One region of the Exiguobacterium sp. s157 genome, then DNA from elsewhere that is predicted to be linked to it. Evidence: riboswitches for the same ligand, from Rfam matches in the RefSeq annotation. Region 1 holds a riboswitch; the other holds the start of a gene.
What was found. A riboswitch is a leader RNA that binds a small molecule or an ion and turns the genes downstream of it on or off. The one in region 1 is predicted to bind thiamine pyrophosphate.
Positions count from the first base shown of each region.

Region 2: it holds a riboswitch for thiamine pyrophosphate, as region 1 does, so the genes downstream of both, tenA (thiaminase II) here and thiT (energy-coupled thiamine transporter ThiT) in region 1, are expected to answer to the same signal.

Region 1 is NZ_JACSLQ010000001.1:431,945-442,827, forward strand. Features, by position in the region: gene priA (primosomal protein N') at 1-500, shown strand, start outside; partial or broken gene def (peptide deformylase) at 512-937, shown strand; gene fmt (methionyl-tRNA formyltransferase) at 983-1,897, shown strand; gene rsmB (16S rRNA (cytosine(967)-C(5))-methyltransferase RsmB) at 1,899-3,227, shown strand; gene rlmN (dual-specificity RNA methyltransferase RlmN) at 3,230-4,315, shown strand; gene KNP67_RS02265 (Stp1/IreP family PP2C-type Ser/Thr phosphatase) at 4,324-5,058, shown strand; gene pknB (Stk1 family PASTA domain-containing Ser/Thr kinase) at 5,064-7,007, shown strand; gene rsgA (ribosome small subunit-dependent GTPase A) at 7,052-7,936, shown strand; gene rpe (ribulose-phosphate 3-epimerase) at 7,938-8,594, shown strand; TPP riboswitch at 8,614-8,714, shown strand; gene thiT (energy-coupled thiamine transporter ThiT) at 8,791-9,363, shown strand; gene KNP67_RS02290 (thiamine diphosphokinase) at 9,363-9,950, shown strand; gene rpmB (50S ribosomal protein L28) at 10,009-10,197, opposite strand; gene KNP67_RS02300 (Asp23/Gls24 family envelope stress response protein) at 10,451-10,813, shown strand; gene KNP67_RS02305 (DAK2 domain-containing protein) at 10,836-10,883, shown strand, end outside.
Region 2 is NZ_JACSLQ010000002.1:67,989-78,871, forward strand. Features, by position in the region: gene pelF (GT4 family glycosyltransferase PelF) at 1-1,225, shown strand, start outside; gene pelG (exopolysaccharide Pel transporter PelG) at 1,206-2,654, shown strand; TPP riboswitch at 2,716-2,820, shown strand; gene tenA (thiaminase II) at 2,902-3,576, shown strand; gene thiM (hydroxyethylthiazole kinase) at 3,573-4,361, shown strand; gene thiD (bifunctional hydroxymethylpyrimidine kinase/phosphomethylpyrimidine kinase) at 4,361-5,197, shown strand; gene thiE (thiamine phosphate synthase) at 5,169-5,807, shown strand; gene KNP67_RS04205 (SDR family oxidoreductase) at 5,831-6,463, shown strand; gene KNP67_RS15355 (hypothetical protein) at 6,598-6,999, shown strand; gene KNP67_RS15360 (diguanylate cyclase domain-containing protein) at 7,066-8,163, shown strand; gene KNP67_RS04215 (OsmC family protein) at 8,209-8,658, shown strand; gene KNP67_RS04220 (GNAT family N-acetyltransferase) at 8,746-9,183, shown strand; gene KNP67_RS04225 (DUF4385 domain-containing protein) at 9,184-9,630, opposite strand; gene KNP67_RS04230 (GNAT family N-acetyltransferase) at 9,698-10,246, shown strand; gene KNP67_RS04235 (6-phospho-beta-glucosidase) at 10,288-10,883, opposite strand, start outside.

The DNA of each region.
Region 1 (10,883 bases):
CCGATTTCCGGGCGACCGAGCGTACGTTCCAACTCGTGACCCAAGTCGCCGGTCGGGCCGGACGCGGTAGTCTGCCGGGTGAGGCGTACGTTCAGACGTACAACCCGGACCATTATGTCATCGAGACGGCGAGTGAACATGATTATGAATCGTTTTACGCCCGGGAGATGCAACTGCGCCAAGTCGGTAATCATCCCCCATATTGGTACGTCACGCTCGTCACGTTCGCGGCGGAAAGTCCGCTCGTCGCCCAAGCCGAGGCCGAGCTGTTCGCCGCCGATTTCGTCGAGGCGCACGTGGCCCAGTCGCGACTGAACGGGCCGATGCCGGCACCGTTGTCGAAACTGAAGAACTTGTTCCGCTATCAGTTGTTCATCAAGACGAAACATCCGGAAGCGTTATATCCGGTCCTCGCCACGCTGCAACAGGCACGGGCAAAGGCGATTAGCAAAAAAGAATATCAATTGAGTATCGACGTAAACCCATACGTATTCATGTGAGGTGGAACCAGATGTATAAAGTAGTAGAGATTCCAAATGAGATTTTACGGGTCACGTGTGATCCGGTGACAAAGTTTGATAAAAAATTGCGTCAGACGGTCGATCGACTGTTCGACACGATGTATGAATATGATGGGGTCGGCGTGGCCGCCCCACAGGTCAATTTGAATCAACGGCTCGCTGTCGTCCATACGGATGATGAGACGGGACCGCTCGTGTTGATCAATCCGGAAATCATCGAGACGTCCGGGACCGAGATCGGTCTTGAAGGCTGCTTGAGTATCCCGGGTGAGTTCGGTTTCGTCGAACGGCATGAGACGATCGTCGTCAAGACGCAGGATTTGAAAGGCCGCACCCAACAAGTGAAGGCGAGCGGATTCTTCGCTCGGGCGATTCAACATGAGATCGACCATTTGGACGGAGTATTGTTCACGGACAAGCTCGCCGTGCCGGACAAAGGGACGGATCAGCGTATCGTCTTCATGGGGACGCCGACGTTTGCCGTATCCGTACTTGAGCGCTTGCTCGAAGAAGGATACAATGTCGTAGGTGTCGTCTCGCAACCGGACAAACCGGTCGGCCGTAAACGCGAACTGAAACCGACGCCGGTGAAAGAGTGTGCCCTGCGCCACAATATCCCGGTGTTACAGCCTGAAAAGGTGCGGACCGATTTCGCGGATATCTTGGCACTCGAACCGGACTTGATTGTGACGGCGGCGTACGGACAAATCGTCCCGACCGAACTGTTAGAAGCACCAAAACATGGCGCCATCAACGTCCATGCCTCGCTGTTGCCGAAATATCGAGGTGGCGCGCCGATTCATCAAGCCATCCTCGATGGGGACAAAGAGACGGGTGTCACCATCATGTATATGGTCGATAAGCTCGATGCTGGCGACATGATTGCCAACACGGTCGTCCCGATTGAAGAATTGGACACGGTCGGTACGTTGTTCGACAAGCTCGCGGTCGCAGGATCAGACTTGTTGCTCAAGACGCTTCCTGCCTTCCTCGCTGGTTGGATTGAAGCCGTACCGCAAGACGAGCGTGACGTCACGTTCGCACCGAACATTAGCCGAGAGCGGGAACAGATTGACTGGACCCGTGCCGGTGCAGATATTTATAACCACATCAGAGGGATGAATCCGTTCCCGACGGCGTATACGACGATTGCCGGGGAACGGGTCAAACTGTTCTTCGGGTCGAAAACGACAGGGACGGGTGAACCGGGAACGATTGTACGACTTGAAGAGGATGGATTTGTCGTCGCGACAGGCGACGCGGTCGCCATTAAAGTGGTCGACTTGCAACCATCTGGTAAAAAACGAATGGACGGGGCCACATTTATGCGTGGGGCCGGCCAAAAGTTACAAGTCGGCGATCGACTAGGAGGATAATATGAACGTACGAGTTGCAGCACTGGATACGCTAATCAAAATCGAACAAGGCGGCGCCTATTCGACGATTGCGGTCAACGATTTATTGAAACAGAAGAAATTGGCGACGAAAGATGTCGGCCTATACACAGAGCTCGTCTATGGGACGCTCGGCCGGAAACGGACGCTCGATTATATTTTAGAGAAGCGGGTTCAAAACCCGAAAAAATTGGACCGTTTCGTCTTGCCGCTCTTACGGATGAGTGTCTATCAACTGTTTTACCTCGACAAGATTCCGGATCGGGCCGTCTTGCACGAAGCGGTCGAGATTGCGAAAAAACGGGGCCATTCGGGTACCGGTAAGTTCGTCAACGGCGTGTTGCGCAACGTCATTCGGGACGGGTTCCCGGATTTGAGCACGCTTCCGGACGCTGAACGGATTGCCATCGAACATAGCCATCCCGATTGGCTCGTCGCCGAATGGGTGGAAACGTACGGTGTCGAAGCGACCGAGGCGATGTGTAAATTAAACAATGAGCCGGCTCCGGTCACGGTTCGGGTCAACCGCCAGCGCGTCACGGTCGAAGAGATGATTGAACGGCTCGCCGAAGTCGATGTCGTCGCGACACGCTCGGAGCTGTCAGCGGACGGACTCATCATCGAATCCGGAAACGTGCACTCGACAGCGTTCATCGATATGGGCTTGTTGTCGATTCAAGACGAGAGCTCGATGATCGTCGCCGATGCGCTTCAAGCCGGGAAAATGGAACGCGTCCTCGATGCGTGTGCCGCACCAGGTGGAAAAGCGATGCATACGGCAGAACGCATGGACGGTGGAACGCTCGTCGCCCTCGACTTGCATCCGCATAAAGCGAAGTTGATTGAACGTCAAGCGAAGCGTCTGCATATCGATGGAGTGACCGCACTTGCCCTCGATGCCCGCCAGGCCGGGGACAAATTTGAACCGGAGAGCTTCGACCGGATTTTACTCGACGTCCCATGTTCGGGACTCGGTGTCATCCGTCGCAAGCCCGATATCAAATGGACGAAAGACAAGTCCGCCCTCGCTGGACTGCCGAAAGTCCAACGTGAAATCATTGACGCCGTCTTGCCACTGCTTAAACGAGGTGGTACGCTAGTGTACTCGACATGTACCATCGACCCTACTGAGAATGAACAGCAGGCCGATTACATTTTGTCGAACGGATTGACGTGGGATGAGACACTCCAAGACCGTCTTCCACAAGTATTGCACCCGATGATGTCATCGGACCGCGCTGAACTCAAATTACTCCCGACGTCGTTCGGGACGGACGGTTTCTATATCGCCGCATTCAAGAAAGAGGTATAAACATGAATCCAAAAGCAGTTGAAAAAAATCCATTAGTCGGTGCCAAGCCGTCACTCTATTCCCTCACGTACTCAGAGCTCGAACAATGGCTGATTGAGGCAGGAGAAAAATCGTTCCGCGCGAAACAGTTATATGACTGGATGTACGTCAAGCGTGTGACATCGTTCGACGATATGACGAACGTCTCGAAACCGCTCCGCGAGAAATTAGACGCGGCGTTCCAATTGACGACATTGAAAGAACTCGTCCGTCAAGAATCAAAGGACGGGACAATCAAGTTCTTGTTCGAGCTTCAAGACGGTTATTCCATCGAGACGGTACTCATGCGCCATGAGTACGGAAACTCGGTCTGTGTCACGACGCAAGTCGGCTGCCGCATCGGTTGCACGTTCTGTGCTTCGACGCTCGGTGGTTTGAAACGTAACTTAGAGGCCGGTGAAATCACGGCCCAAGTCCTCGACGTCCAGCGCGCGCTCGACGCGAGCGAAGAGCGGGTCGACTCGGTCGTCGTCATGGGAATCGGCGAACCGTTCGATAACTACGACGAATTGATGCGCTTCTTGCGCACGGTCAACCACGATGACGGCTTGAACATCGGTTCACGTCACATCACCGTGTCGACGAGTGGGATCGTACCGAAGATTTACAAGTTTGCCGATGAAGGCATGCGCATCAACTTCGCGATCTCGCTTCACGCGCCGACGACGGAGATTCGGACACGCCTTATGCCAATCAACCGTGCTTACAACTTGGACAAGTTGATGGAAGCCGTCAACTACTATACAGAGAAGAGCGGTCGCCGCATCACGTTCGAATACGGTCTATTCGGCGGGGTTAACGACACGGAAGAACACGCGCATCAACTCGCTGACTTGTTGAAAGGCGTCAAATGCCACGTCAACTTGATTCCAGTCAACCACGTGCTCGAGCGCGATTACGTCCGCACACCACGTAAACAAATTTTTGCCTTTGAAAAAGTGCTCAAAGATCGAAAAGTGAACGTGACGATTCGTCGCGAACAAGGTTCGGATATCGATGCGGCTTGTGGGCAGCTTCGAGCGAAGGAGCGCGAACAAGAAACGAGGTAATCACGAAGATGGAATTAGCATACCGAACCGACCGAGGCCAAGTGAGAGCACAGAACGAGGATGCCGTCTTGATTTTAGGGGACGAACATGCCGGAATTGCTCTCGTGGCCGACGGGATGGGGGGACATGAAGCCGGGGAGGTCGCGAGTCAGCTCGTCATCGAGCAGTTTCGCCGTGCCTTCTCGACGCTTCCGGCCTCGCCGATGGAGATGGAGAATTGGTTCCGCCAAAACGTGGAACTGGCCAATGATCAAGTGCTCGATTTCTCGAAACAAGCCAACCTCCTCATGATGGGGACGACGATTGCCGGTGTCTGTTGGCACGACGAGACGATCGTCATCGTCCACGTCGGGGATAGTCGTGTATATGCCTTGAGAGATGATAAGCTGCAGCAATTGACGGAAGATCATTCCTACGTGAACGTGTTGAAACAACTCGGCGAATTGACCGAGGAAGAGATGCGCGTCCATCCGAAACGTAACATTATCACCCGTTCAATCGGCTCGAATGAGCATGTCGAACCTGATCTGCAAGTGTTTGCCGAACCCGAGTTTGACACGATTTTAATCTGTACGGACGGCTTGACGACTCATTTGACTGATGAGGAAATCAAGCAAGTCTTGAAACGTCCCGTCTCGGCGGACGTCAAGGCGGATCAATTGATCGATCAAGCCAACCGTTTGGGTGGGAGTGACAACATCACCGTTGCCCTCGTCCAGTTCACAGATAGAAAGAGAGGATGAATCCGATGCGAAGTGGAGAACGAATCAACGATCGTTATCGGATCGAACAGCAAATCGGCAGCGGCGGCATGGCAAATGTCTACCGGGCTCACGATGAGATTTTAAACCGAACCGTCGCCATCAAGGTGTTGCGATCTGAATTCTCGCATAACGAACAATTTATACGCCGGTTCGAACGGGAAGCCCACGCGGCGACTAGTCTGAACCATCCGAATATCGTCGCCATCTACGACGTCGGAGACGAGCGTGACATCTATTACATCGTCATGGAACACGTCGATGGGATGACGCTCAAACAATATTTGCAAGAAGAGTACATATCTGTCGACGAGGCGCTTCGCATCATGGGACAGATTTGTGATGCCATCGACCATGCCCATGCGAATCGAATCATTCATCGGGACATCAAACCGCAAAACATGATGATTGATCAGAGCGGCAACGTCAAAGTGACGGACTTTGGGATTGCGGTGGCCATGTCGAACGCGACGCTGACCCATACGATGTCAGTGCTCGGCTCGGTCCATTACTTTTCTCCAGAACAGGCGCGCGGAAAGTTCGCCGATGAGAAGTCAGATATTTATTCACTCGGTGCCGTCCTGTATGAACTCGTGACCGGACGCGTTCCGTTCATCGGGGAGACGCCAGTCGCCGTCGCACTTCAACATTTGCAAGACGACCCGATTCGACCGATGGATTTGAACCCGAACATCCCGCAAGCGCTTGAGAACTGCATCATGCAGGCGCTGGCGAAATCACCGGGCGCCCGTCACACATCGGTCGCCGCCTTTAAGAAGGATTGCATGACGGCGCTCGACCCGGAACGTGCGAACGAACCGAAACGCCTCAGTACGGAACAGGACGCATTCGATCAGACGCTCGTCATGTCACCGGTCGTCCCGGACGAACCGAACGTCAAAGAGACACCGGAACAACCGGTCGCACCGACCGAACCTGAGACAGCGAACCCGAAGCCGAAACGGAAGAAGAAGTGGTGGCTTTGGCTCCTACTCCTCTTCTTGTTGATTGGCGGCGGAATCGGGGCATATGTCATCGCCGATGAGATGTCCCGTGCCGTCGTGCCAGACGTCGTCGGGATGACGAACGACGAAGCGACGACCGAACTCGAAACAGCCGGTTTTGTCGTCGAAGCGACAGAGCGGGCGAGCGATAACATCGCCGCTGGCGACGTCATTTCGCAGACACCGCAAGCCGGTCGGAAACCGAAACGCGGAACGACCGTGACGATTGTCGTGTCGGCCGGGAAAGAGACGGTCGCGATGCCGGACGTCGAAGGATTGTCTCAGTCGGCGGCCGAGCGGACGCTCAAAGACCTCGACTTTGCGGATATCGAAATTCAATCCGAGGCGTCGGAGACGGTCGATAGCGGCGATGTCATCTCCCAGTCGATTGCTCCGGACAACGAGGTCGTCCCGTCTGAAGAGACGGTGACGCTCGTCGTCTCGACCGGTAGCAATAAAGTCGAACTCGCCAATTTAGCCGGGTATACGTTTGAGGAAGCGACGACGTACGCCGAACAGAATAGCTTGAAAATCGTCAAACGAGACGAGTATTCAACGAGCGTGCCCGCCAACCAAATCATTCGTCAGTTACCGACGGCCGGAACAGCCGTCGACCCGGGGACGGAATTGACCGTCATCGTGTCGCAAGGGGTCGAACCGACCGACGTCTCGATTGAACGGGAAGTCAACGTCGAAATCGATCCGCCTGCTGAAGGCGAAGAACCTGTGGCACTCGAGGTCGTCATTCGGACGGTAGACGCCCGTGGCGAAGTCGAAGTGTTGCGTGATAAGATAACGGAGACGACGACTTACTCGTATACGCTCGTCATTGCACCGGACGAAGTCGGAACCGCGACGATCGAAGTCGACGGGGAAGTCGTCCGGACGGATACGGTGACGTACGCACAAGCAAAAGATTCACAATGAAGAGGTGGCGCGCGCGTCGCCTCTTTTTCTAAGGAGGTCATAGGATGAAAGGTACGATTATTCGATTACAAGGCGGGTTTTATGATGTCATGACGGAAGAGAAACAAGAGATCCGTTGTCGCGCCCGCGGCAATTTCCGCAACCGGAACATCTCGCCGGTCGTCGGCGACGATGTCGATATTCAAGACCAAGGGGACGGCACAGGCTATATCTTGGCCGTCGATGAGCGGTCGAACCATCTCGTCCGCCCGCCGATCGCTAACATCGATCAAGCGTTCTTGCTGTTCTCGGTCAAGGAACCGGCGTTCTCGTTCCATCTGCTCGACCGTTTCCTCGTCTTAATCGAATCGAAGCAAGTCCATCCGATTATTGTCTTAACGAAAATGGACTTGTTGACGGAGTCGGAACTCGAAACGATTCAAGCGGCAGCGGCCTTATATCGGTCAATCGGCTATGAGGTCATCGAGACGTCGACGGAGACCGGGTCGGGGATTGAACAAATTCGTGGGTCGTTTAAAGAGAAGACGAGCGTGTTTGCCGGACAGACCGGAGTTGGCAAGAGTTCGCTCTTGAACGCGGTCGCGCCGGAACTAGAACTCGCGACCGGGAAAATCTCGAAGTCGCTCGGCCGAGGCAAGCACACGACGCGTCACGTCACGCTCATCACGCTCGCTGACGGGCTCGTCGCTGACACGCCTGGTTTCTCAAGCCTCGAGTTCCCAGAAGAACTCGAAGTCGAGGAGATGCGCTGGTGCTTCCCTGAGTTCGTCGAGCGGCATGACGACTGTAAGTTCCGAGGCTGTGCCCATTTGAACGAACCGGGTTGTGCCGTCAAAGCGGCCGTCGAGGCGGGAGAAATCGCTTCCACCCGTTATGAGAATTATGTTACGTTTATGGCAGAGTTAAACGATAGACAACGGAGGTACTGACATGATTAAAATTGCACCCTCGATTTTAGCGGCGGACTTCGCCAACCTAGAGGCAGAAGTGAAGGCGGTCCAAGAGGCCGGCGCGGATTATATCCATTTTGACGTCATGGACGGTCAATTCGTCCCGAACATCTCGATCGGTCTCCCGGTGCTCGCGAGCTTACGGAAGAAGTCGGACATGGTGTTAGACGTCCACTTGATGATCGACCAACCGGAGCGCTTCGTCGAAGACTTCATCAAGGCGGGAGCGGACATCGTCACCGTCCACGTCGAAGCGACGAACCATTTGCATCGCGTGCTTCAACAAATTAAGGCGGCCGGAGCCAAGTGTGGCGTCGTTCTCAACCCGCATACGCCGCTGTCATTGATTGAACACGTGCTCGGTGACGTCGACATGGTACTTCTCATGACGGTGAACCCTGGCTTTGGGGGTCAGAAGTTCATCGAATCGGTCGTGCCGAAAATCGCGGCGTTGAACGAGATGCGCCAAGCGCGCCGTCTCGACTTTGAAATCGAGATTGACGGAGGCGTCAACGCGGAGACTGCGAAATTATGTATCGATGCCGGTGCTGACGTGCTCGTGGCCGGCTCGGCCATCTATAACGAGCCGAGCTATAAAGACGCAATCGATAGCATTCGCAACGCATCTCGTGTATAATCGTCCATAGAACAACAAATATTGTCGCAAGGGGTGTCACATTCTGTGGCTGAGAGGCATACGCTAACCCTTTGAACCTGTTCCGTTCACACGGACGTAGGGATGTGGCGAAAATGCACGTTGCTACTCGATAGCAGCATGGCGTTTACGTCATGCTGCTTTTTGTCGTTCGCTCATATTTTAAGGAGGGAAATAGATGAAACAACGTTTAAAATTACAGGCGCTCATTGAAATCTCATTGTTCGCCGCACTCGGTTTGATTTTTGATTTGCTCATCCCGTTCCGGATGCCGCAAGGCGGGTCAATCAGCTTGGCGATGTTGCCGATTTTCGTCATGGCGTATCGTCACGGTTTGAAAGGCGGACTTGCGACCGGTGCACTTGTCGGAACGCTGCAACTGCTGTTCGGGGCCTATATCTTCACGCCGGTCCAGTTCCTGCTCGACTACACGTTCGCTTACGGTGTCGTCGGGATGGCGGGGCTGTTCGCTGGTCAAGTGAAACGAGCCGCCAAGGATGAGGCGAAAAAGACGCTCGTCGTTTATTTGGTGCTCGGCGCGCTCCTCGGTTCACTGCTTCGTTACGGGGCCCACGTCTTGTCGGGGATCGTCTTCTTCGCCGAATACGCGGAAGGTCCGGTCGTCGCCTACTCGTTCGCCTATAACATGACGTACATGCTCCCGTCCTTCCTCGTGTCGGCCGTCGTCCTCGTCCTCTTGTTCGTCTCGGCACCGCGCTTCGCGACGCTCGCGACCCGGGACGTCCGCTAATGCGGGTGTTGATTGTGGCGGCCAGCCCGGAACCAATCTCGGGACTCCCGCGTGACGTCGATTACATCATCGGCGTCGATGGGGGGTACGAGACACTGTTGAACCACGGGCTGAACCCAGATCTCGTCGTCGGCGATTTCGACTCCTTCACGGGCGAAGTGCCGATCGACGCCGTCCGTTATCCATCTGAGAAAGATGTGACCGACCTCGAGATCGCTCTCGAGGCGGCACGGGGGCATGGCGCGACGGAAATGCTCGTCTACGGTGCGCTCGGCGGCCGGCTCGATATGACGCTCAGCAATATCGGTCTGCTCGAGGCGTATCCTGAGATGCGTCTCGTCACGGCAGGGCAGACGGTACGACTCGTCGGGTCGGGACGCTATGAACTCCCGCGTCAAGACGGTCACTATTTGTCGCTCATCCCATGGAAGCAGGCGAACGTGACCATCCGCGGCGTCAAATATCCGCTCGACCGTCACGATGTCGTCAGCCATGAGGCGCTCACCATCTCGAACGAATGGGACGATGAAGCGGCGGACTTGATCGTGCACGACGGTATGGTGCTCGTGCTGTCTATCAAAAAATGAACACAAAAAAATCCCATCGGCGAATGCCGCTGGGATTTATTTCGTTCGTGTATAAAAATTATACGCGTTCAACGAGACCTGATTTAAGAGCGCGAGCTGAAACCCAAACTCGTTTAGGTTTACCGTCAACGAGAATACGAACTTTTTGTACGTTTACACCCCAAGTGCGTTTTGTCTTGTTGAGTGCGTGCGAACGGTTGTTACCTGATTTAGGTGATTTACCTGTTACGTAGCATTTACGTGCCATGCGTTTCCCCTCCTTTTTTATGTGGGTTCGTCCTAATAGACACTCGTTTATATTAGCACGGGTTTTTTCACGATGCAACTAGAAAATCATAGGATGACAAGAAAAAAACTTGACATTACTGGAAAGGATTTTAATAATGAATGAGGGTTACGGCTACAATTGACCGAGTTTATGGAGCAGGTTCTTTTAATAACTAGGTACTTATTGTAGAATGTAGTGAAGGAATCATTCCGAATAAAGGAGGCTACTCCATATGGCAATTGAAATGAAGACAACATATGGCAATATTGACATCACGAACGACGTGGTCGCGACACTCGCAGGCGGTGCGGCGATGGAATGTTTCGGCGTTGTGGGAATGGCGTCTCAAGCTCAATTGAAAGACGGGATCGCAGAACTATTGAAACGTGAAAACTACGCCCGAGGCGTGGTCGTACGTCAAGATGGAGAAGACGTACATATCGACATGCACATCATTGTAAGCTACGGGACGAAAGTGTCGGAAGTCGCATACAACGTGCAAAGCCGTGTAAAATACACGCTCGGTGAAACTTTAGGATTAAACGTTTCGTCGGTAAACATATTCGTACAAGGCGTTCGTCTGACGAATGACTGACGAGAACGAAGGAGGATTTGGTGTGGGTTTAAAACGTTTAGATGGATTGGTGTTCGCGAACATGGTCGCG
Region 2 (10,883 bases), on a different contig from region 1:
GAACGACGTAGGTGAACGCGCGAGGGGACGATTGAAGTGGGGTGCCGACGACGAACAGAACGTGTCGGATTGGCTCATGTTAAGAAGCCCGAACCGGCAAGCGTTGCGACTACTCGGGAAAGAAGTGCCTTCGAGCGAGGCGTTTTTCGCGAGCGAGTTCTTTTGGCGCAACGTGAAGGCCGCCTACGCCGAAGAGATGAACGGCGGCTCGTTCATCGACTATTTCTGGATGTGGCAAAGCATGTACACCCCGATTTTGCGGGTGCTCCATCAGCCGCTCCCGAAAGTCGACCTCGTCCATTCCGTATCGACGGGTTATGCCGGGGTAGTCGCTTCCTACATGAAAGAGACGCAAGGGATCCCGTTCATCTTGACCGAGCATGGCATTTATTCCCGTGAACGCGAGGAAGAAATTTTACAGTCGTATTGGATTCCGGCGCCGTATAAGCCGAGATGGGTCCGGTTCTTCCACCACTTGTCCCGCGAGGCGTATAACGCGGCCGATGAAATTATCACCTTGTTCGAGCGGAATCGCGAATATCAGGAATGGATCGGCGCCCCGAGCGAGAAGACGAAAATTATCGCCAACGGGATTGCCGACCGACAAATCCAGGCGACGGTCAATCGTCCGGAGCACGACCTCTTTCAAATCGGTGCCATCGTCCGCCTCGTTCCCATCAAAGACTTGAAGACGATGATTTACGCCGCCAAGATTTTGCAGGAGCGGCATCGTCTGTTCAAACTGACAATCATGGGTCCACTCGACGAGGATGAAGAATATGCGGAAGAGTGCCGTCTGCTCATCGAACAGAGCGGATTGAGTGATTATGTCGAACTGGCCGGGAAAGTGGACGTTCAAACGTATTTGCCGACCTTTGATTTACTGCTCCTGACGAGCATCTCGGAAGGGCAGCCGCTCGCGATTCTCGAAGGCATGGCCGCCGGGATTCCGTGGGTCGCCACCGATGTCGGCGCCTGTTCCGAGCTTTTATACGGACGAGCGGATGACCCGTTTGGTCCGGCCGGTTTCATCGTGCCACCGGTTCATCCGGAAGCGGTCGCCGACAAAGTCGAATGGATGATGGATTACCCGCAGGAACGAATGCGGTTCGGCAAGAACGGACGGGAGCGGGTCCGCCAATATTATCGTCTCCAACAAGTCGTGGACCGCTATAAGGCTATCTATGAAGCGAGGAGGGAACAGTATGGCGGGCATCGGGTTTAAGTTACAGAAGTTGTTCCAAGAAGACTACTATTCGTCCCGGCTGAAGGCGTACACGTTCTCCGGCCTCGTCACATCCGGACCGTGGTTGATTGTCATCTTGGTCGTCGGTACGATTCAATGGTTGGCGTTCCAAATGCCGACGTTGTCGCTCGCCGAACGGACGCTCTTCATGATCTCGGTCTCGTACGCGTTCATCTTCTCGCAAATCTTGTTCAGTTTTCAACAGCTCGTCGTCACCCGATACGTGGCGGACTTGTTTTATGAGAAGAAGGCACATGAGATTTTCCCGGTGTTCACCGGGATGCTCAAAGTGACGATTCTCGCGGCAGGCTTGCTGTATAGTATCTTTTGGCTATTGTCGCCGCTCGATTTTCTGTACAAACTGACGTTGTTCGTTTTATTCATGACGATTAACGTCATCTGGGTCATGTTCTTGTTTTTAAGTGCCGCCAAGTATTATCAAGCCGTGGCCTATAGCTTCCTGCTCGGCGGACTCATCTCGGTCGGGAGCGTCTATGCGATTAGCCGTCTCATGGTCGACCCGTCGAGTCTTGAGCTGTTGCTCGGTTTCACGGTCGGGATGATTGTGACGTTGTTCGGGTTGTTCTTCGCGATGCTCCGGACGTTCCCGCTCCGTTACGCGGTGAAAGAGTTCTCGTACTTCAAGTACTTCGACCGCTATCCAGACTTGTTCGCCATCGGCGTGTTGTACGTGCTCGGGATTTGGGTCACGAATTTCATCATCTGGTTCGGTGAAGGACGTGTGATCATCGCGGACTCGTTCTTGTTCAACCCGTATTATGACACGGCCATCTTTTGGTCGTACTTGACGATTATCCCGACGCAGCTGTTGTTCGTCGTCGCTGTCGAGACCCGGTTTTATGAGCGCTACCGTACGTTTTATGGATTGATCAACTACGGCGGGGCACTCCATCAAATCGAGAAGGCGAAACAGACGATGACGTCCGTATTGAAAAATGAGTTGATTCGACTTGCGCGGAGCCAAGGCGTGGTGACGCTGTTCGCCATCCTGATGGCGGGCGTGTTCGTCAGTTGGATTGGTGTCCCGGATGAGATCGGTCAAATCTTTCGGATGACGACGCTCGCGGCGTTCGCGAATGCGATGATTCTCATCTTGACGTTGTTGTTGCTCTATTTCGAGGACCGGCGCGGGGCGTTGTTCGTCAACATCTCGTTCTTCACGTTGAACGCGTTGTTCACGTTACTGCTCTTGCCGCGCGGCATCGATTGGTACGGTGTCGGCTTTGCCGTCAGCACAACGATCACGTTCTTCTTGGCCGGCCTGCGTTTGATTTATTATATGGGCAAAGTCGATTATTACGTGTTCGCCGCGTCGAACCGTCGCAAGCTCGGCACCGAGCGGTTCTCGCAAATGGGGACGTTGTTGAACCGGCGCTTTTCGCGATAAAGGGTTTTCAGTACAGGGAAAGACTGATATGATGTGGTCGTAGACGACCGAATTTCATAATGTTTACCACTAGGGGAGTCGCGTGACGCGGCTGAGATGGACGAGGTCCAGACCCTTTGAACCTGATCTAGTTCACGCTAGCGTAGGGAAGTGGGCGAACCGATTGTTTTCGTACACTTTGTGTAAATCCGACGCCGCTTCCGTTATGGGAGGCGGCGTCTTTTTTGATCACAAAGGAGGAGAAAACATGACATTCACCGCACATCTACGACAAGAGGCCGAGACCTTGTTTCAAGCCAGCTTTGACCATCCGTTCGTCCGCGAGCTCGGAACGGGTGAACTCGACGAGGCGAAGTTTCGGCATTACGTCATGCAAGACTCGTATTATTTGAATCAGTTCTCGAAAGTACAGGCGAAAGGCGCGACCCTCGCCCCGAACATGGAAGTGGCGAGCCGCTTTTTGACGCACGCGCTCCATACCATCGAAGCAGAGCATGCGCTGCATCGTGAGTTTTTCACGTTGCTCGACGTGACGGACGCAGAGTGGGCGACGTTCGAGCCGGCTCCGACGGCTTACGCCTATGCGCTCCATATGCAACATGCCGGTCCAACGCTCGGTGATGTGCTCGCAGCAATTTTGCCGTGCTATTGGGTTTATTACGAGATTGGCGAACGCATGAAAGACGCGACACCCGATCATCCGATTTATGCGACGTGGATTGCGACGTACGGGTCGGAATGGTTCCGCGACCTCGTCGAGGAACAGATTGAACGACTCGACGTGCTCGCCGGACAAGCGACAGCGGAAGAACGCTTTCGGTATCAACAGTTGTTCTTGAAGAGTTGTTATTATGAACATGCGTTTTGGGAGATGGCGTGGACGCTCGAGTCGTGGGATTTACCGGCGGGGGTGACACGATGAAGCGCGACTTATGGGACAAAGTCAGAGCCGAACGGCCACTCATCCACAACATCACGAATATCGTCGTCGCCAACTTTTCAGCGAACGGGTTGCTCGCCATCGGGGCGGCCCCGGTCATGGCGTCCGCGGTCGAAGAAGTGGCCGAGATGGCGTCTTTAAGCGATGCGCTCGTGCTCAATATCGGTACACTCGATGCAATGACGGAACGTACGATGATTCGAGCCGGACAGGCGGCGAATCAAGCAGGTCGTCCAGTCGTCTTCGATCCGGTTGGTGTCGGGGCGACCTCATTTCGGCGCGACGTCGCCGAGGCGATTCTGCAATCTGTCCGTGCGACGGTCATCCGAGGCAATGCCGGAGAAATCGCGACATTGATTGGTCTCGACGCGGCGACGCGCGGCGTGGACGCTGGGGAAACGCGGGTTGATTTGAATCACATCGCGCGCGCGGCGGCACGACGCTACACCTGTGTCGTTGCCGTGACCGGAGAGACGGATGTCGTCAGCGATGGGGACGCGACGATTGAAATCAAAGGCGGCACTGGCGCGATGGCCCGGACGACAGGGACCGGTTGTTTACTCAGTGCGGTCGTCGGTGCGTTCCTTGCGGTCGAACGGGATGCGGTTACGGCCACGGCGACAGCGCTCGCCGGATATGCCCGGTGCGGCGAACTGGCTACCGCTTTGGCGGACGGACCGGGCGACTTCCCCGTTCATTTCTTGAATGAACTCGGCAAGATGACGGCCGTCGAGTTGCCGAGCGACCGTATTGAGGTGGTGTTATGATGCGGCCGCAAGTATTGACGATTGCGGGTTCGGACTCTGGCGGGGGAGCGGGAATCCAAGCTGATTTGAAGACGTTTCAAGAGCTCGGCGTGTTCGGGACGAGCGTTCTGACGGCCGTCACCGCTCAAAACACTCGTGGGGTGCATGGGGTCGAAGCAGTGTCGCCGGAACTCGTCACGCAACAACTCGATGCAATCGGTTCGGACTTTTCGATCGCAGCATGTAAGACCGGGATGTTATTTGATGCGTCGCGCATCGAGGCGGTCGCTACCGGGGTGAAACGTCATGTCTTCAACCGACTCGTCGTCGACCCGGTCATGATTGCGAAAGGAGGGGCTCCGCTTTTACAGGACACGGCGGTCGATGCGCTCAAGACCTTCTTGTTGCCACTCGCGACAGTCGTCACGCCGAACGTGCCGGAAGCGGAAGTGCTGACCGGTTTGACGATTCGATCGTTTAATGATCGTCTCGAGGCGGCTCGGCGGATGTTAGCGTACGGTGTGCGCGCGGTTATTTTAAAAGGCGGCCATCTCGAAGGTGAAACTGCCGAAGACTTGATCATGACGGAGTCAGAAGTGTTCCTCCTCTCGGCCCCGCGCATCCAGACGAGCGATACACACGGAACAGGTTGTACATTTTCGGCGGCGCTTACAGCGGAACTTGCCAAAGGTCGTTCCATCATGGAGGCGGCGGTGACGGCGAAGCGGTTCATTCAAAGCGCCATCACCCATGGCCTCGAGATCGGCGCCGGACACGGACCGACGAACCATTGGGCATATGTGGCGTATGGAGAGGAGGGCGTGACGATTGAATCCATCAAGGCGGGCACTCGCTGAACAGTTACGGCTTTACTTCGTATGCGGGACACCGAACACGAAAGACATGCTCCAGACGGTAGAAACGGCACTCCAATGTGGCGTGACATGTTTTCAATTTCGTGAAAAAGGTAAAGAGGCACTGTATGGGGATAAAAAAGAAGCGATGGCAAGGACCCTGCAAGCACTTTGTCGTTCGTATGACGTCCCGTTCATCATCAACGACGATGTTGAATTGGCGGCGCGCATTGATGCGGACGGCGTGCATATCGGACAAGACGATGCCGAGGCCGCAATCGTTCGGGAGCGGATTGGTCCAGATAAGTGGCTCGGTGTCTCGGTCCACACGCTCGAAGAAGCGGCAGCAGCCATCGAGCATGCGGATTATGTAGGCATTGGCCCAATTTACCCGACGACTTCGAAAGAAGATGCCGGGGCAGTGAACGGGACGACACTCATCCGGCAAGTCCGAGACATGTATCGAGAGCTGCCAATCGTGGGGATTGGCGGCATTTTACCGGAACATGTCCCGATGATTCGGAACGACGGGGCGGACGGCGTCGCCGTCATCTCAGCCATCGCTTCTGCACCGGATGTGGCCATAGCCACACGGCGTTTCGCTTGTCTCTGAATTCAAATCGAGGAGGAAGACAGATGAACGTATTTGTAATAGGCGCGAATGGACAGATTGGAAAACAGCTCGTGGAACGATTGCACGAGGAAGGGAAACACCAAGTCACGGCGATGGTTCGAAAACAAGAGCAACTCGATGACTTCACGTCAAAAGGCTATCAGGCCGTCCTAGGCGACCTCGAAGGTGACGTCTCGTCACTTGAACAAGCAATGTCTGGCATGGACGTGGTCGTCTTCGCAGCCGGTTCAGGTGGTAGCACCGGAGCCGACAAGACGCTGTTAATCGACCTTGACGGCGCGGCGAAAAGCATCGAGGCTGCCAAGAACGGGAATGTAAACCAGTTCGTCATGGTCAGCGCCTTGAAGGCGGAAGATCGTTCGGCATGGCCGGAAGAGATGAAACCATACTATGTCGCGAAGCATCATGCCGATCGTTTGCTCGAGGAGAGCGGACTGACGTATACGATCGTTCGTCCGGGCGCTCTCACGGACGACGCTGGCACGGGCAAAGTGAAGACGGGCGACGTCTCAACGGGTGAGATTCCACGTGCAGACGTGGCGGCCTTCTTGGCCCACCTCATCGGTCATGACGCGGCCTACAATCAAGCGATTGACCTCGTCAAAGGCGACACGGCAATCGAAGACACGTTATGAAAAGAGATGACGACTGCGAGCGGACTTGGTTCCGCTCGCTTTTTGTATGGATGTGTCCGCGCACTCGAGAAAGGATTCGCTTCGACCGATAGAGAAAGTAAGAGATGGATTTGTTTGAAGAAAGGGGTCTATCCGTGACCACACTATTTCTCTATATGGCCGTTTACTTGCTTCCGGCTTTCTTATTGAGCCACCTTGCCCTTGATGTTTTGCTCCGGAACCCTCGCCAAGTCGAGCATCGACTGCTCAGCCTGTTCGTATTTGGCTACGCGATGTTGTTCTTGGGCGAGTTTGGACGACATCTGTCCCCAATTGAAGCCAGTCCCGCCTTCGTCACCTATTGGTTCGGCAACGCTGGCATTTTGATTTTTGTGTGTTCCGTCCACTTCATTGTCAAAGTGACGGGCGTCGGGGCGAAGTTACCGAGATGGATTTATCCGTATGCCATTTATTTGCCGCTCGTCCCGGTCGCCTTGACGTTCATCCGTCAAGAGAACATCTTGAACAGTCAGCGTTTCGACCAAGTCGGTGTCTGAATTTATCCTGAGTTCAACGCGTCTTATTTGACGACGATGACCGTCGGTAACGTGTTTCATTTTCTTGTGATTCTATTATTGATGTATGCCCTTAAGCGGTCCGAGCGCTTCGAGCATCAGCGTGTCCTGCGCATGCTCATTTGGACGGCCGTCGCCGTTCTTGTCTGGGACATCGTCTTCGGATACGTCCAGCTCCGCGGAATCATGCCGCCTTACGCGTATATGTACGGTGGGCTTGTCTGGGCGGTCGCTCTCGTCGTCGCGATGAATCGACTTGATTTCCTAGCGTCTTACGTCAAACGGTATGGCACGCTCTATAACTTGAACCCGTCGGCGATTCTGCTCGTCGATGATCAGGGAGAGATTGAGAGTGCGAATCCGGCCGCGCGCACATTGTTTCATACGGTCCGTGTCGTCAATGAACGTTTTGTCGATTTGTTGCCCGAGAAAAAGCGGGACGAATGGAGTGCGCATTACGACCAACATTTCCATGCGCAAAAAAAGTTTCTCGAGTTCGAGACGAAGATTCAGACAAAATCGGGACAAGAACGGTACGTCGTCATCGATGGTGATTTCGTCTATATCGATCAAAAAATACACGGCATGATTTTGATTCGAGACGTCCATTCGTTCAAAGAAGCCGAACAGTCGATTCGCTTCTTCGCCTATCATGACCCGCTCACGAAACTCGCGAACCGTCGGGCGTTTTATGAGCAGGCCGACCAGGCATTACTGCAAGCGGACACGGTCGCGCTTGTCCTCATTGACCTCGACGGCTTTAAAGGAATCAACGACACGTACGGCCACCAAGTCGGCGATGATTTTCTCATTCATCTCGGTGAGTTGCTTGAGATGGCGACGCCGGAAGCGGGACTGGCCTCGCGCGTCGGCGGGGATGAGTTCTATATGTATGTGCCGAACGTCGATGCAGATGACATCGTTGCGTTCGTCGAGCGCTTGCAGTTGCTGCTGACGGAGCGGCCGTTCCGGCTCGGACGGGAGACGATTCCGATTCGAGCGAGCATCGGGGTCAGTGTCGCACCGGATCAAGGGGCGGACTTGGACACGCTCATTCATAAAGCTGATCAGGCGATGTATCAAATCAAGCAACACGGTAAAAACGACTATGCGATTTATGACGAAGTGTTACATGGACCGAAATAACGGGAACGAGAATGAAGATGGCAATTTGATAGAGGAGGAGACAATATGACTGAAAAACCGTTAGTGACGATGCGAGCCGAAGGGGAAGCGACGAGTGTGAAGACGACGGTGCATGTGCGTGACCTCGAACCGTTCGTCGTCGATGAACCGGAACGTCTCGGCGGGACGGACGCCGGTCCGAATCCGCTCGAATATTTGCTCGGGGCGTTGTCGTCGTGTACGACAATCATGATTGCCTACGTGGCGCAAGACCAAGATTTCAACTATGACGGGGTGACGTTCGTGACCGAAGGAACGCTCGACCCGCGCGGCTTCCAAGGCGTTGAAGGAGTACGGACGTATTTTGAGAAAGTACACGTCAACATCGTCCTCGATACGACCGAATCGGATGAACGGATTGCGGCGCTCCAAAAAGGCGTTGAGGCTCGTTGTCCAATCCACAATTTAATGCATGCGGCCGACGTCGACATCACGGCGACGTGGACACGGAAGTGAGGATGGGGCGACCCATCCTTTTTTGATGTAGACAGGAATGTTTGCCGACGAGCACGAACAAAAAGAGACGTGAGAAAGGAGGTTGTCATGGACATTCGCCCGATGACACAGCAAGACGCCCGCGCGATTCAAGCGTGGACGTACGAGGCACCGTATGATTTCTATAACCAAGAAGCTTCAGCGGAAGGGCTGGATGAACTGATGGCGTATCAGGCCGTCCATGACGAGGCGTTGATCGGTTTCTATTGTCTCGGCACGTACGCACAAGTGCCGAACGATACATACGTCTACGATGACACATGCGTCGACCTCGGGCTCGGCATGCATCCGGACCGAACGGGGCAGGGAAACGGCCGTGCGTTCGTCCAGTTGGTGATGCAAGAAGCGGCGCGCGAAGGCAAACCGCTCCGGTTGACGGTGGCCGCGTTCAACGAGCGGGCGATCCATCTCTATGAGCGGCTGGGATTTCAACAGGTCACTTCGTTTGAAAAAGGGTCGACCCGTTTTCTCGTCATGACCCGGTAATCATCCGTACTGTTTCTGGTGGGCTTTCTTTCGCTTCAAATAGTCTTCATCTGCTCGAAGTTGGTCCCATCGTTCCTTGAAGATGCGGGCCGATTCCGCCTTTTCTTCATCGATTTGTCGGTCGTGGATGTCGCCGTCGTCCTTATATTTTCGTCCGCCTTTATAGTTGGCGTAACGTCTCGCCCGGGTATAGCCCATCTGGATGAATTTGCGGGCCATATCCATTCCGACGAAATCATCGTTGGCCCGGTATTTTTCGAACAGCTCCATAATCTCATCAGCGGACTGTTTGGCGATATCTGGCGTCTTGAAACGCCAATGGGGGAGAATCTCACTTTTATACGGTTCGACGAGTAGGACGCCTTGTTCACCTCGTCCGACCCGATACAGCTCCGGTTGTTTACGGAAATCAATCGTTTCAAAATCTAAATCATAATCAAACGGCATCGTCATCCCTCCTCATGGACTCATTCCCGGAACGAATCCGAGGGAAACGACAGAAAGGAAGAACAAGATGATTCAACTTGATACAGACCGGCTCCAGTTGCGGGCGTTTCAACTCGAGGACGCTGAACAGATGTTTCGATACGCGCAAGACGAGCGGGTCGGACCAAAAGCAGGATGGGCGCCGCACCAATCGGTCGAAGAGACGCGTGACGTCATCCGGCTGTTCCAACAAGACCAAGACGTCTGGGCCATCACGTTAAAAGAGACGGGTGAAGTCATCGGCAGTCTTGGGTTGCACGACCGCCGGCCGGACCCTGAGATTCAGCATGACCGGCAACGCGAGATCGGGTATGTCCTCAGCCCGGACCATTGGGGGCAAGGGTACATCCCGGAGGCCGTTCATGAAGTGATGCGTCACGGTTTTGACGACCTCGACCTCGAGCGCATCTGGTGCGGTCATTTCGACTTCAACGACCAGTCGCGCCGTGTCGTCGAAAAGACAGGATTCACATACGTGTTCACGACATCCCAACAGTTGACGCGCTTAGATGGGCGCACTGTGCAGAGCCTCATTTATGTCGTGACGAAAGAGGAGTACGAACGTGTTAAAGCGTGAAGAAAAGCCAACGTGTCGATTTGCGACGCGCTGGCTTTTATTTATGCGTGCTCGACAGGTTGGAGCGCTTGAACGACTTCGTCTTTGATCGTGACGCCGTTCGCTTCAAGTTCAGCGATTTTATCGGCGAACTGCGGCAAGTAATCTTTATGGGCGATGAGCAGTTCATCGAGCACCCGTTTCGCGGTCTCGCCGCTCGGGATAAGCGGATTGATGATGAACGCTTGAAGGGCGAGCCCGTAGTCACCGGTCACGGCCGCTTCTTCGACGCACAGCTCCATGTTCTTCATAACTTGGAGCCATCCTTTTTCAGCGGGGGCGAGCGCGCCGAACGCGATTGGTTTCGCACCGGTCGCACCGATATAGGCCGATACTTCGACGACATCGTCTGGTGCGAGATCAGGGACGGCCCCGTTGTTCTTCGTCGAGACGACGATATGTGTGTTCTTATTGGCGTAAATCGAGGCGATTGTCTCACACGCCGCATCCGAGTAGTGGGCACCGCCGCGTTTAGACAGTTGCTCCGGTTTATGGTCGAGGTTCGGGTCTTTATACAGCTCGAACAGCTCGGCTTCCGTCTGCTTCACTTGCTCAGCCCGCGTGCCGACGGCCGGGTCCCGATATTCCTCGAGCATGT